3 regions of the Hahella aquimaris genome follow, and region 2 is predicted to be linked to each of the others. Evidence: predicted binding sites of a transcription regulator. Region 2 holds the regulator's gene; each other region holds the start of a gene.
What was found. The regulator sigma-54, encoded in region 2, starts transcription at its own class of promoters, with help from an activator protein. The targets are predictions, from matches to a motif close to TGGCACNNNNNTTGCTNT.

Region 1: the regulator sigma-54 is predicted to act here: its motif matches at 1,851-1,868, upstream of nirB (nitrite reductase large subunit NirB).
Region 3: the regulator sigma-54 is predicted to act here: its motif matches at 2,249-2,266, upstream of O5O45_RS24565 (RtcB family protein).

Annotation. Positions count from the first base shown of each region.
Region 1 is NZ_CP132203.1:6,983,198-6,987,385, forward strand. Features, by position in the region: gene nirB (nitrite reductase large subunit NirB) at 1-1,802, opposite strand, end outside; gene O5O45_RS31085 (NarK family nitrate/nitrite MFS transporter) at 2,282-3,754, shown strand; gene O5O45_RS31090 (bifunctional protein-serine/threonine kinase/phosphatase) at 3,816-4,188, shown strand, end outside.
Region 2 is NZ_CP132203.1:270,537-274,724, forward strand. Features, by position in the region: gene rapZ (RNase adapter RapZ) at 1-284, opposite strand, end outside; gene ptsN (PTS IIA-like nitrogen regulatory protein PtsN) at 311-775, opposite strand; gene hpf (ribosome hibernation-promoting factor, HPF/YfiA family) at 782-1,090, opposite strand; gene O5O45_RS01375 (RNA polymerase factor sigma-54) at 1,206-2,702, opposite strand; gene lptB (LPS export ABC transporter ATP-binding protein) at 2,825-3,550, opposite strand; gene lptA (lipopolysaccharide transport periplasmic protein LptA) at 3,547-4,071, opposite strand; gene lptC (LPS export ABC transporter periplasmic protein LptC) at 4,055-4,188, opposite strand, start outside.
Region 3 is NZ_CP132203.1:5,553,557-5,557,744, forward strand. Features, by position in the region: gene O5O45_RS24555 (alanine/glycine:cation symporter family protein) at 1-369, shown strand, start outside; gene rtcR (RNA repair transcriptional activator RtcR) at 565-2,154, shown strand; gene O5O45_RS24565 (RtcB family protein) at 2,357-3,595, shown strand; gene rtcA (RNA 3'-terminal phosphate cyclase) at 3,645-4,188, shown strand, end outside.

The DNA.
Region 1 (4,188 bases), 450 kb from region 2:
ACTTTTACGCAGGGCACTTTGTATTTGTCCGCCGCATCGGCGATAGCGCGCAGCTCGTTGGGAGTGGTGAGGCCGCCCCACATGCGCGGCACGACGCTATAGGTGTTGTCTTTCTGAATATTGGCGTGCACCCGCTCGTTGATGAAGCGGGAACGTGGGTCGTCCACTTTCTGGTCCGGCCAGGCGCAAACCAGATAGTAATTGATGGCAGGACGGCAGACGTGGCAACCGTCCGGCTTGCTCCACTCCATGAAGGCGGCGACTTCATGGAAGGTTTTCAGGCCGTTATCGAGAATGGTTTTGCGGACAGTGTCATGGCCGTAGCCAGTGCATTTGCAGAGCGGCTTTTCGCTGGGCGCGGTGCTGTAGTCGCCGCCCACGGTGGCCGCCAGAACCTGCTCCACCAGCCCGGTGCAGGAGCCGCAGGACGCGGACGCCTTGGTGGCGGCGCGCACATCGTCCAGGGTAAAGAGCTTGTTGTCGGTGATGGCTTTGACGATATCGCCTTTGCAAACGCCGTTACAGCCGCAGATTTCCGTGTCGTCAGGCAGTTCCGCCACGGCGTTGATGCCCTGGCGGCCCGAGTCGCCCACCAGGTGCTGACCGAACAGCAAGGTGTCGCGGAAGTCGCTGATGTTGGTTTTGTCGCGCATCAGCTGGAAGTACCAGGAGCCGTCGCCGGTATCGCCGAACATCACAGAACCGATGATTTTGTCCTCTCTGATCACCACCTTTTTATAAACGCCGCGTTTGGGGTCCTGAAACACGATGTTTTCGCTGTCGTTGTCCCCCAGGAAGTTGCCGGCGGAAAACACATCGATGCCGGTGACTTTGAGTTTGGTGGAGACTTCCTTCTGTTTGTAGATGCCGATGCCGTAGCCCGCCAGATGGTTGGCGCAGACTTTGGCCTGATCCCAAATGGGCGCCACCAGGCCGAATAATTCTCCCCGGTGCTGGACGCATTCGCCAATGGCGTAGATGCTGGGGTCGAAGGTTTGCATGGTGTCGTTGACCACCACCCCGCGTTCACAGTACAAACCACAGGATTGCGCCAGCTCGGTGTTGGGACGAATGCCGACAGCCATCACCACGATATCCGCAGGAAGCGTCTCGCCGGTGTCGAACTTGATGGCTTTGACGCTGCCGTGCTCATCGCCTTCCAGGCAAGAGGTGTTGGCGGACATGCGGAACTTCATGCCGCGCTCTTCCAGGGCCGCTTGCAGAAAGCGGGCGGAGGGACCGTCCAGCTGGCGATTCATCAGAATTTCCAGGTTATGCACGACAGTGACGTCCATACCGTGCTTCAACAATCCGTTGGCGGCTTCCAGACCGAGCAGGCCGCCGCCGATAACGATGGCGTGTTGTTTGGATTTGGCGGCGGACAGCATGGTGTCCACATCGGAAATATCACGGAAGGTGATGACGCCTTTCAGGTCTTTGCCTGGTACAGGAATAATGAAGGGGTTGGAGCCGGTGGACAGCAGCAGCCTGTCATAGGCCGCTTCTGTCCCGTCCGCCGCATACACAATCTTATTACGGCGATCCACTTTCAGCGCCCGCTTCTCCCATCCGGCGTGCAAGGTGATGTTGTGAGTTTTGTACCATTCCATGTCGTTGATCATGATGTCTTCGAGCGTCTTTTCTCCGGACAACAACGGCGACAACATGATGCGGTTGTAATTGCCGTGAGGCTCTGATCCGAACACGGTGATGTCGTATTTATCCGGCGCTATTTTTAGCAACTCCTCGACAGTCCGCATTCCAGCCATTCCATTTCCGACGACGACTAATTTTTCTTTCATGGACCTTCTCCAGCTCGCTGAATCCGCTACAGGCTAATTGACGGTGATAGAGCATGAATGGCGCCAACCAAAATCTCGTTATTTTTAAGTAACTGTAATTAAAGAGATAAAAAGTGGTTTTCGATGCATTTCGAGGAGTTTTGCTTGTCAATGGTGCGGAATGACGCCTGAGTTTTGTTCTAAAAAAGTGCGCAAATTTTAGCTGGCGCCCAACAAGAGTGATTAATTTGGTGCGGGATTGGTTTTTTGTGTTGCGCTTATTTGGTGCGTTATGTGGCGGAAAAAAGCCTAACGGTCTTCCTGATAAATTTAATTATTTGATATACATGGGGATTTATGTTTCTTCATGGTTGCGAAAGAGATATCAGGACAGGCTGAAAGGAGGTTAAACAAGCCTGTTTTATCGGTTGGCACAGCTTTTGTAGTTCCTGTGGGTGCTTTTCTACGAGAACTCAACTGCCAATAAGACAGGAAGATTTATGTCATCCGATAAACTCAATATTTTGGATCTGTCCCAAGGGGGCGTCCGAACCTTGCATTACACCTGGTTCGCGTTTTTCCTCACGTTCGTCATGTGGTTTTCCCACGCGCCGATGAAACCATTCATTGTGGAAGCATTCAATATGTCCAATGAGCAGTGGAAGGCGCTGTTGATTTTGAACGTGGCGCTGACCATTCCCGCGCGTATTGTCATTGGCATGTTGGTGGATAAGTTCGGCCCGCGTGCGGTGTACAGTCTGTTGTTAATGATTTCCGCTTTCCTGTGTTGGGGATTTGCGTTTTCCACCACCTTTGAGCAGCTTGCTCTGTTCCGGTTTTTGTGTGGATTCATCGGCGCGGGTTTTGTCATCGGCATCCGTCTGGTCGGAGAGTGGTTTCCCGCCAAAACCGTTGGCGTGGCGGAAGGCGTCTATGGCGGTTGGGGGAATTTCGGCTCCACCGCGGCGGCCTGGACGCTGCCATCAATCGCCGCTTATATCTATGGCGGAGATGAAGGATGGCGTTATGCGATCGCCACCACTGGGGTCGTCGCCTTCTTCTATGGACTGCTGTTTTACCGCAAAGTTCGCAATACCCCAAAAGGCTCTACTTATTTCAAACCCAAGAAGAGCGGGGGACTGGAGGTCAGTTCCTGGAAAGACTTCTGGTTTTACATCGCCATGAACCTGCCCATGTACATAGCTTTGGCGGTGTTGACCTGGAAGCTGTCTCCCGCCGGTCTGGGACTGCTATCCGACTCTACGGCTTCGATTTTGTGGGCGGGGCTGGTGGCGTTATTTATCGTCCAGTTCTGGCAGATCTACAACGTCAATCATGAGCGCCTGAAGCAAGGCGTGCCGGAAATGCAGCGTTATAAGTTCAAGCAGGTGGCGGTGTTGGACTGGGCGTACTTCGTGACCTTCGGATCGGAGTTGGCGGTAGTGTCAATGTTGCCCGCTTTTTTCATGGAAACCTTTGGTCTGTCGCCAGTGCAGGCGGGTCTGTTGGGAGGCGCTTTCGCCCTGATGAACTTGGTGGCCCGTCCTGGCGGCGGTCTGTTGTCGGATCGCTTTGGCCGCAAGAAAACCTTGTCTATCCTGATTGCGGGCCTGGCGGTGGGGTATTTGCTGCTGAGTCAGATTTCTGCAGCCTGGATGATCCCGGCGGCGGTGGCGGCAGTCATGCTGTGCTCCTTCTTCGTGCAGGCGGGGGAAGGGGCGGTGTTCGCCATGGTGCCGCTAGTGCAGCGCCGTATGACCGGACAAATCGCGGGTATGGCGGGCGCCTACGGCAATGTGGGCGGCGTGACTTTCCTGACGGTGTATTCATTCGTCGATGCATCCACATTTTTTATGGCCATTGCAGGAGCGGCGGCAGTTTGTTTTCTCGCCGTGCAGTTTCTCGATGAGCCTGAAGGGCATATGGTCGAAGTGGGCGAAGACGGCAGCGTGCAACTGATTGAAGTGAACTGATTGACATGGGTCTATTGCTGCGGCGTACTACCTTTAATTTTTGCAGCAGGATGAGTGGCGCATGATATTCGCCAGCGATTTGTCGCTATCCGTTGATCAACACAGCATTGCCGGCGTGAAACCCCGCAATGAAGACTGCATCGGCGTGCGTATTCCTGATCGGGAGACGTTGCAATTGAAAGGCGCTGTGGCGGTCATCGCGGATGGCGTCAGTGCGGCGGAAGCGGGCAAGGAAGCCAGCGAAGCCTGCGTCACCAACTTTTTGAGCGATTATTTCTGCACTCCGGATTCCTGGTCGGTGAAAAACGCCGCGCAGAAAGTGCTGCAGGCGTTGAACCGCTGGCTTTATGGACAAAGTCTACGCACCTTGAATGACGACAAAGGATATGTGTGCACTTTGTCCATTCTGGTATTGAAGTCGACGCAGGCGCATA
Region 2 (4,188 bases):
GCGTCATTAGCGTCAAGATAGATGATTTCCACATCGATATTATGCGCTTGCAGAGTGGCGTAAATGGACGGGAAGTCCGATAAGTCCCTATAAAGATTACGGGCGTCTATGCTGACGGCGAGCTGCTGGTTTTGGGTTTTCCCCTGATCCAGCACCTCTTGGGTGAGAGGCGAGAGGAGACCGATAGGCAGGTTATCGATGCAGTAATAACCCATATCCTCCAAGACATGGAGCGCCGTACTTTTTCCGGAGCCTGAACGACCGCTTACGATAATCAGCTTCATGTCTTCCTCTTTCCATCGAAGCTGGATTATTTCTCCAGCACCCTCCTGAACAGGGTTTCGTCGTTGTCACAGTCGCGCAGGTGTTCGCAGAAGCGACGGTCATTGAATTTCTGGGCCAGTTGGCTCAGTAGGTCCAAGTGTTCGCTGGTGGCCTCCTGAGGCACGATCAGAACGAACAGCAGGTCTACGGGTTCGTTGTCTATGGCGTCAAAAGGGATCTTGTCCTTGAGTGTAATCAAGGCCCCTATGATGCGGTCGCAGTTTTCCAGGCGGCAGTGGGGTATTGCGATGCCCTGGCCGATACCAGTGCTGCCGAGTCTTTCACGGCAGATCAGGTTGGTAAAAATGGCGTTCTCGTCCAAAAATGGAAAATGTTGCGCAATCAGATTGGCGATATATTCGAGAACGCGCTTCTTACTCGAGCCCGACACCCCACAGCGTGTGAGGGCGGGCGAGATAATTGACTCAATAGTTAGTGTGGTTTGGGCCATGTTCTGTTATCTGGCGGATGCGCCGTGCATCCGATCAACGTGCTTCTCTTTGTGTTTGAGGATCTGGCGATCTAATTTGTCCACCAGTGCGTCAATTGACGCGTACATATCTTCGTGTTCAGCATTGGCATGCAGGTCAGCGCCGCTTATGTGCATGGTTGCTTCTGCAATCTGACGCTGTTTTTGAATGGAGAGCGTAACTTGGACATTACTGATACTGTCGAAGTGTCGTTCGAGCTTGTCGAACTTGTTGTTAACGTAATCTTTCAGTGCTTCAGTTAACTCGACTTGATGTCCGGTGATGTTCATTTGCATACTTTGCTCCTAATGCCAATATACGGTGCATTATGAATTTTGCACTTCCATGAAAAATACTAGCACATCCAGTTTGTGACTATTTGATTTAAGTCTTATACCTGTATTCCTCCTTTTAAATTAATCGCTTACGTTCATTGGAAGGCGGAATGGAAAGCGCCTCCCGGTACTTTGCGATCGTGCGACGGGCGACGTTGATGCCCTGTTCGCCAAGCAGCGCAGCAATTTTGCTGTCGCTCAATGGTTTCTTCGGTGATTCCGCCGCAACTAACTTCTTGATAATAGCTCTAATAGCGGTCGAAGAACACTCGCCACCCGTGTCTGTGCTGACATGGCTGGAGAAAAAGTACTTCAGCTCAAATACGCCGCGAGGAGTGTGCATATATTTCTGGGTGGTCACCCGGGAAATGGTTGACTCATGCATCTCCACCGCCTCCGCAATATCGTGCAGCACCAGCGGCTTCATCGCCTCTTCGCCGTACTCTAGGAATCCTTGCTGATGTTCGACGATTTGTGAAGCGACTTTCAACAGAGTTTCATTACGGCTTTGCAAGCTTTTGATAAACCAGCGCGCTTCCTGTAACTGATCGCGCAAGTAAGTGTTGTCTGAGCTGTTGTCCGCGCGTCTCACCAAGCCCGCATAGCCAGGGTTGATGCGGATCTTGGGGGCGATTTCCGGATTCAGCTCCACCAGCCACCGGCCATTGTTTTTTTTGACGATAACGTCAGGAACCACATATTCGGTATTGCTTTCCTGAATGCCTTCGCCCGGTCTTGGGTTCAAACTTTGAATCAGCTTTAGTACTTCCCGCAGATCGTCTTCTTTCAGGCGGCTGCGACGCATTAGTTGGGCGTAGTCGCGGTTGCCAAGCAGATTGATGTAGTGGCTGACCACCAGCTTGGCTTGACCTAGCCAAGGGGTGTCTTTCGGCAGTTGATTCAGCTGGCTCAGCAGGCAATCCTGCAGGTTGCAGGTGGCGACACCGGGAGGATCGAATTGCTGGATACGTTTTAAAACTGCGCATACTTCGTCCAGCTCAATTTCTTCTTCCCCCTCAGTTTGCAGACCGCTATGAATTTCATCGGGAGTGAGGGAGAGATAACCATCAGGACTGACTGCATCAATAATCGCTACGGCGATCATGCGGTCAATGTCGGACATGGGGGTAAGGTTGAGTTGCCAGAGAAGGTGGTCTTGCAGGGTTTCGCCTTTGCTGTTGCGGGACTCGAAGTCGTATTCGTCATCCTCGCCGCCGCTGTAGTTGCTTGATCCGCTTTGGAAGACATCATCCCAGGCGGTATCGACGGGCAAATCGTTCGGAATGGAGTCGGACCAGTTGTCCTCTTCAGCGAACCCCCCTTCATCCATGCCCGACTCCTGCGTTCGTTCCTTGCTGGAGTTGTTGGCGAGCATGTCGCTGATCGTATCGTTCTGAACGTGGTTGGGTGATTCGTCCTCTTCAGACACTTCCAGCATGGGGTTGGACTCAAGCGCTTGTTGAATCTCCTGCTGTAAATCCAGTGTTGAAAGCTGCAAAAGTTTTATTGCTTGTTGCAGTTGCGGGGTCATGGTCAGCTGTTGACCCAGCTTTAACTGCAATGAAGTTTTCATAACCATCTGATGCTTACCACCGATTCAGGCACAGATCTTGTGAGTTTTTCATAGTTATTAGGTGCTTTAATCCTAAGCTCTTGAGCCTTGAGGTCCATCTGGGATGGAGACCGCCGGTTAAACTAAAGTTTGAACTGGTCACCCAGATAGACCTCTCTAACCTTTGGGTTGGCAAGGATATCACTTGGGGCGCCGCTTGCGATAATAAATCCTTCACTGACAATATAGGCGCGTTCACAAATATCCAAGGTCTCGCGCACATTATGATCTGTAATTAAAACGCCGATGCCGCGCTTTTTGAGATGCTCAATAATCTGCTTGATATCGTTGACGGAAATAGGGTCCACCCCGGCGAATGGTTCATCCAGCAGGACAAATTTTGGCTCTGTGGCCAGCGCGCGAGCGATTTCCACGCGTCGACGTTCGCCCCCTGAGAGGCTCATGCCAAGGCTTTTGCGAATATGGGTGATGTGAAACTCCTGTAGCAGTTCTTCCATTTTTAGTTTGCGCTCCTTGCGGCTGAGATCTGCTCTGGTCTCAAGGATGGCGTAGATATTGTCCTCCACTGACAGCTTTCTGAAGACCGATGCTTCCTGTGGCAGATAGCCGATGCCCTTGCGCGCTCTCCCGTGCATAGGCAGGCCAGTGATTTCCGCTTCGTCAATGAATACGCTGCCTTTGTCGCTGGGGATCAGTCCTACCACCATGTAAAAGCAGGTGGTTTTTCCTGCGCCGTTAGGTCCGAGGAGGCCAACGATTTCGCCGCTGCGAATTTCAACGGACACATCTTTTACAACAGGCCGTTTTTTGTAGGCCTTGGCCAGATTTCTGGCAGTGAGGGTGCTCATTGTTTATTAGATTTGGGCGGATGATAGATGATTTCAACCTGCTCGGTTTGATTGCCCGATGAGGCTCCCTTTGCCGTGACTAAACGCTTGTCTGTGAAATAAATGATTTCTTCGCCTTCCACTGAGCTGTTGTCCTGAAGAATGCGCGCATGGTTACGCATAACGACTTTACTCTGGCTGCGGTCATAGTCCATGTTTTCTGCGTAAGCGTGGGTTTCAGTTTGTTTTTCTTCGTCAAACTGCACCAAATGAGCAGGCTTGCCGGTTGCTTGGAAGCGACTGATGCCATTGTCATCGGTGTATAAAATGACTTTGTCCGCCTCAATGCTGGATTTGCCTTGGGTAATGACGACATTGCCAATATAGGTGTCGATGCCTTTCTGGCCGTCTCTCTCCCAGCGACCGGCTTTGATGCGCACTGGTTCATCGCTGCCGTTAAGAAGGTCCAAAGCATGGCTTAACGGGGCGAAAATAAAGCCCAGCAACAGCGCCACGGTGAATAGTTTACTTGGGTTGTGCATAAACGCCGGTTACCTGAGAAAGTAATACAATAAGCTTTTTATCAATGTCCGCCTCCATTCCGACAGCGGTTAACTGATTGATATTTGAAGTTATCTTAACGGGTTGATCGGTGCTGA
Region 3 (4,188 bases), 1.9 Mb from region 2:
GGCGTGTCCGGCGCTGCGCTGACCGCCAGCGCGTTCGCGGCGGCGATGCCGGGGTTCGGTGAGTACCTGCTGGCGATCCAGTTGATCGTTTTCGCCTTCACCACCATTCTTGGCTGGGCCTACTACGGCGAGAAATGCTGGGAGTACTTGATGGGCTCCGCCGCGATTATTCCTTACCGCCTGTTGAGCACCCTGTGCGTCATGATTGGCGCGCTGGCGCAGCTGGAATTCGTCTGGTTGGTCGGCGACGTCTTTAACGCTTTCATGGCCATCCCCAACCTGCTGTCGCTACTGCTGTTGTCGCCTATTCTGGTCAAATTGACCAATGAGCACTTCGCCACCGTTAAACTGGCGGCGGTCAGATCTTAACGATCACTATAAACCCCTGTGGCCGCCTTTGTGCGGCCTTTTTTTATACTTTGACCCAACCTGGATAGAGTTGACCCGTTCCAGCCCTCTTCCCCCTTAAGCCCTACAAACATACACTCCAGCTATCAGGTTGCCTTCCTTTCAGCCTTCGGAGAATATGATCGCTATCCGTATCCATTTATCGAAAAAGATCATATGAAAAACGTAGTCATCGGCCTGCTGGGCACCACCATGGATAAACGCGGCAAGGGGCCCGCTCGCTGGGACGTGTGGCGCCCGACCGTCGGCATCTTCATGCAACAGGACCTGCTGATTGATCGCATAGAGCTGCTGCATGACGCCAGAGACTCCCGTCTGGCCAATAATGTGGGCGCAGATATCGAAACCGTTTCGCCAGACACGGAAGTGAGCCTGCGACAAATCAGTTTCAGCGATCCCTGGGACTTCGAACAGGTTTACAGCACGCTGCTGGATTTCGCCGAAAACTATCCTTTCAAGCCAGATGAAGAGCGTTATCTACTGCATATCACCACCGGCACCCATGTTGCGCAGATTTGCTGGTTCCTGTTGTGTGAAGCGAATTACATTCCTGCGCAGATTTTGCAGACCTCTCCAGACCGGGGCGAGCGCGTCGCCGCAGGAAAATATCATCTGATCGATCTCGACCTCTCCAAATACGACGCCATCAGCTCGCGCTTCAAGCGCCAGCAGTTGGAAGGAACGGAGTTTCTCAAGTCAGGCATCGCCACCCGCAACGCCCGCTTCAACGCCATGATCCAGCAGATCGAACGGGTGGCGATTCGCTCTCAGGCGCCGATTCTGATCACCGGCCCTACTGGAGCAGGCAAATCCCAGCTCGCCGGCAAGATTTTTGAGCTGAAGAAAATCCGCGGCTCCGTCAAAGGCGAATTTGTGTCGGTCAACTGCGCCACGCTACGTGGGGACAGCGCCATGTCTGCCCTGTTCGGTCATAACAAGGGCGCATTCACCGGCGCGCAAACCGCCCGCAAGGGCCTGCTCGCCAAAGCCGATCAGGGACTGCTGTTCCTGGATGAAATCGGCGAGCTAGGCCTGGATGAGCAGGCGATGTTGCTGCACGCCATTGAGGAGAAGCGCTTCTATCCCGTCGGGTCGGACAACCCAGCGCACAGCGACTTCCAGCTTATTGCCGGCACCAATCGCGACTTGCAAAAGCAAGTCGACAACGGCAGCTTTCGGGAGGACCTGCTGGCCCGTATCAATTTGTGGAGCTATGAATTGCCTGGGCTGAAAGACCGTCGCGAAGACATAGAACCCAACCTGGACTACGAGCTACAAAAAGCCGAGCAGCAGTTAGGTCATAAAGTCAGCTTCAATAAAGCCGCACGAGCGAGATTTCTACAGTTCGCCCAACAGCCGGATTCCTTATGGCAGGGTAATTTCCGCGACCTGAACGCTTGCGTACAGCGTATGGCCACACTCTCTGAAGGCGGCCGCATCAACGAAACGCTGGTGGATGAAGAGTGCGACCGTCTACGGCGATTCTGGCGACGCAGCAGCGCCCAGGAGTCTCTGCCGTCATTGGAAGACTACCTGTCCCCTGAACAGGTGGCGGAAATTGACGCCTTCGACCAATATCAGTTACGCAGTGTGATTGCGCTCTGTCGTGACAGCCGCTCTTTGTCTGAGGCGGGGCGCCAGCTCTTCAACCGTTCAAGATTGCGTAAAAGCTCCAGTAACGACTCTCATCGTCTACGGCAGTATCTGAGTAAGTTCGATCTGGAATTCGATAATCTAAAAACATAAATTTCTATCTAAATAGATATATCTCTTCAACGACATATTTCGACAATATTCTATATATTCTTATTTTTCATACATTTAAGTATATGAGAAAAGTTGGCCCAGCTTTTGTAATAGTAATGGTATCGAGATGAACCTGCTGCAAGGCGATTCATCCAAATACAGTTGCTCCGGGACAAGCGAGTCCCACCAAAAAGGTTTGAGAATGATGCAAAGCACAAAACCCAAAATGCCATATGAAGTTACTAACGTAGAAAAAGGCGTTCCGATCAAAAGCTGGACCAACGGCGTTCCATTCGAGCCAGAAGCGCGCAAGCAATTGAAAAACATTGCGTCCCTGCCGTTCATTCATAAATGGGTTGCGGCGATGCCGGACGTACATCTGGGTAAGGGCGCGACTATCGGCTCTGTTATTCCTACTTCCGGCGCCATTATTCCCGCTGCAGTGGGAGTGGATATCGGCTGCGGCATGATGGCGGTGAAAACCGACGTGCATGCAACGCAGTTGCCGGACTCCCTGGGGCCGCTGCGTAGCGCGATAGAAGCGGCGATACCTCATGGTCGTCAACCAGGACGACGTGATCGGGGTTCCTGGCATGATATCCCGGAAGATGTCGGCGCCCGTTGGAATCACGAGTTGGCGGATCGTTTCAAAATCCTGTGTGAAAAGCACCCGGTTTTGAAAAACACCAACAACGTGAACCACCTGGGAACCCTGGGAACCGGTAACCACTTCATCGAAGTGTGTCTGGATGAGAACAACGACGTATGGATTATGCTGCATTCCGGTTCCCGCGGCGTTGGGAATCGTATCGGCGAGCATTTCATCAAGCTGGCGAAGAAGGAAATGGAGCGCTTCTTCGTAAACCTGCCGGATAAAGATCTGGCGTATCTGGCGGAAGGAACCGATTACTTCAACGACTATGTGCATGCCGTTGGCTGGGCGCAGGATTTCGCGCGCATTAACCGTCAGGCGATGATGCAACGGGCGCTGAACGCCCTGGCGGTTACGTTGAACAAGCCGGTAATCGCCGAGCTGGAAGCGGTGAACTGTCACCATAACTATGTGCAGAAGGAAAACCACTACGGAAAAAACGTGTGGTTAACCCGTAAAGGCGCAGTAAGCGCACAGGAAGGTCAGCTGGGAATTATCCCAGGCAGCATGGGAGCCCGCTCCTACATCGTGCGCGGAAAAGGCAACGCGGAAAGCTTCTGTAGCTGTAGCCACGGCGCAGGAAGAGTGATGTCCCGCACCGAGGCGAAAAAGCGCGTATCCGTAGAGGAGCACGCTCGCGCCACGGCGCATGTGGAATGCCGAAAAGATGCGGCGGTAGTGGACGAAACGCCTTCCGCTTACAAAGACATCGACGCCGTGATGGCGGCGCAGTCCGACCTGGTTGAAGTCGTGCATACGCTGAGACAGGTTGTGTGCGTAAAAGGTTGAAGATAGGCGGCGTCACGCCGCCAACACGATTAGTTGTACGGTATTTATAATGGATAAAGTAATAATAGACGGACGCATGGGCGAAGGCGGAGGACAGATTCTCAGATCCTCCCTGACCTTGGCCATGCTGTACGGCAAAGAAATAGAAATCAACCATATCCGCGGTAAACGCCCCAAACCGGGTCTAATGCGTCAACATCTGACTTGCGTTAAGGCCGCCCAGGCGATATGCAACGCAAAAGTGGACGGGGCGGAGCTGGGCTCCTCACGGCTGACGTTCAAACCTGGCCAGATAAAAGGCGGCGACTACAAATTCGATGTGGGCAGCGCAGGCAGCACGGCGCTAGTGTTCCAAACCGTACTACTGCCTCTGTTACAGGCGGAAGGAGCCTCCACTGTTGAGTTCGGCGGCGGCACCCATAACCCTTTCGCCCCTCCTTTAACAGAGATTGAACGCTCCTTCCTGCCGCTATTGCGGGACATGGGGGCTAAAATCGAAGTGGAAACAGAACGCTGGGGCTTCATGCCCGCCGGCGGCGGTAAATGGCGCATTCGCATACAGCCGGAGACTTTGCGCCCGATTGAGCGGCTTG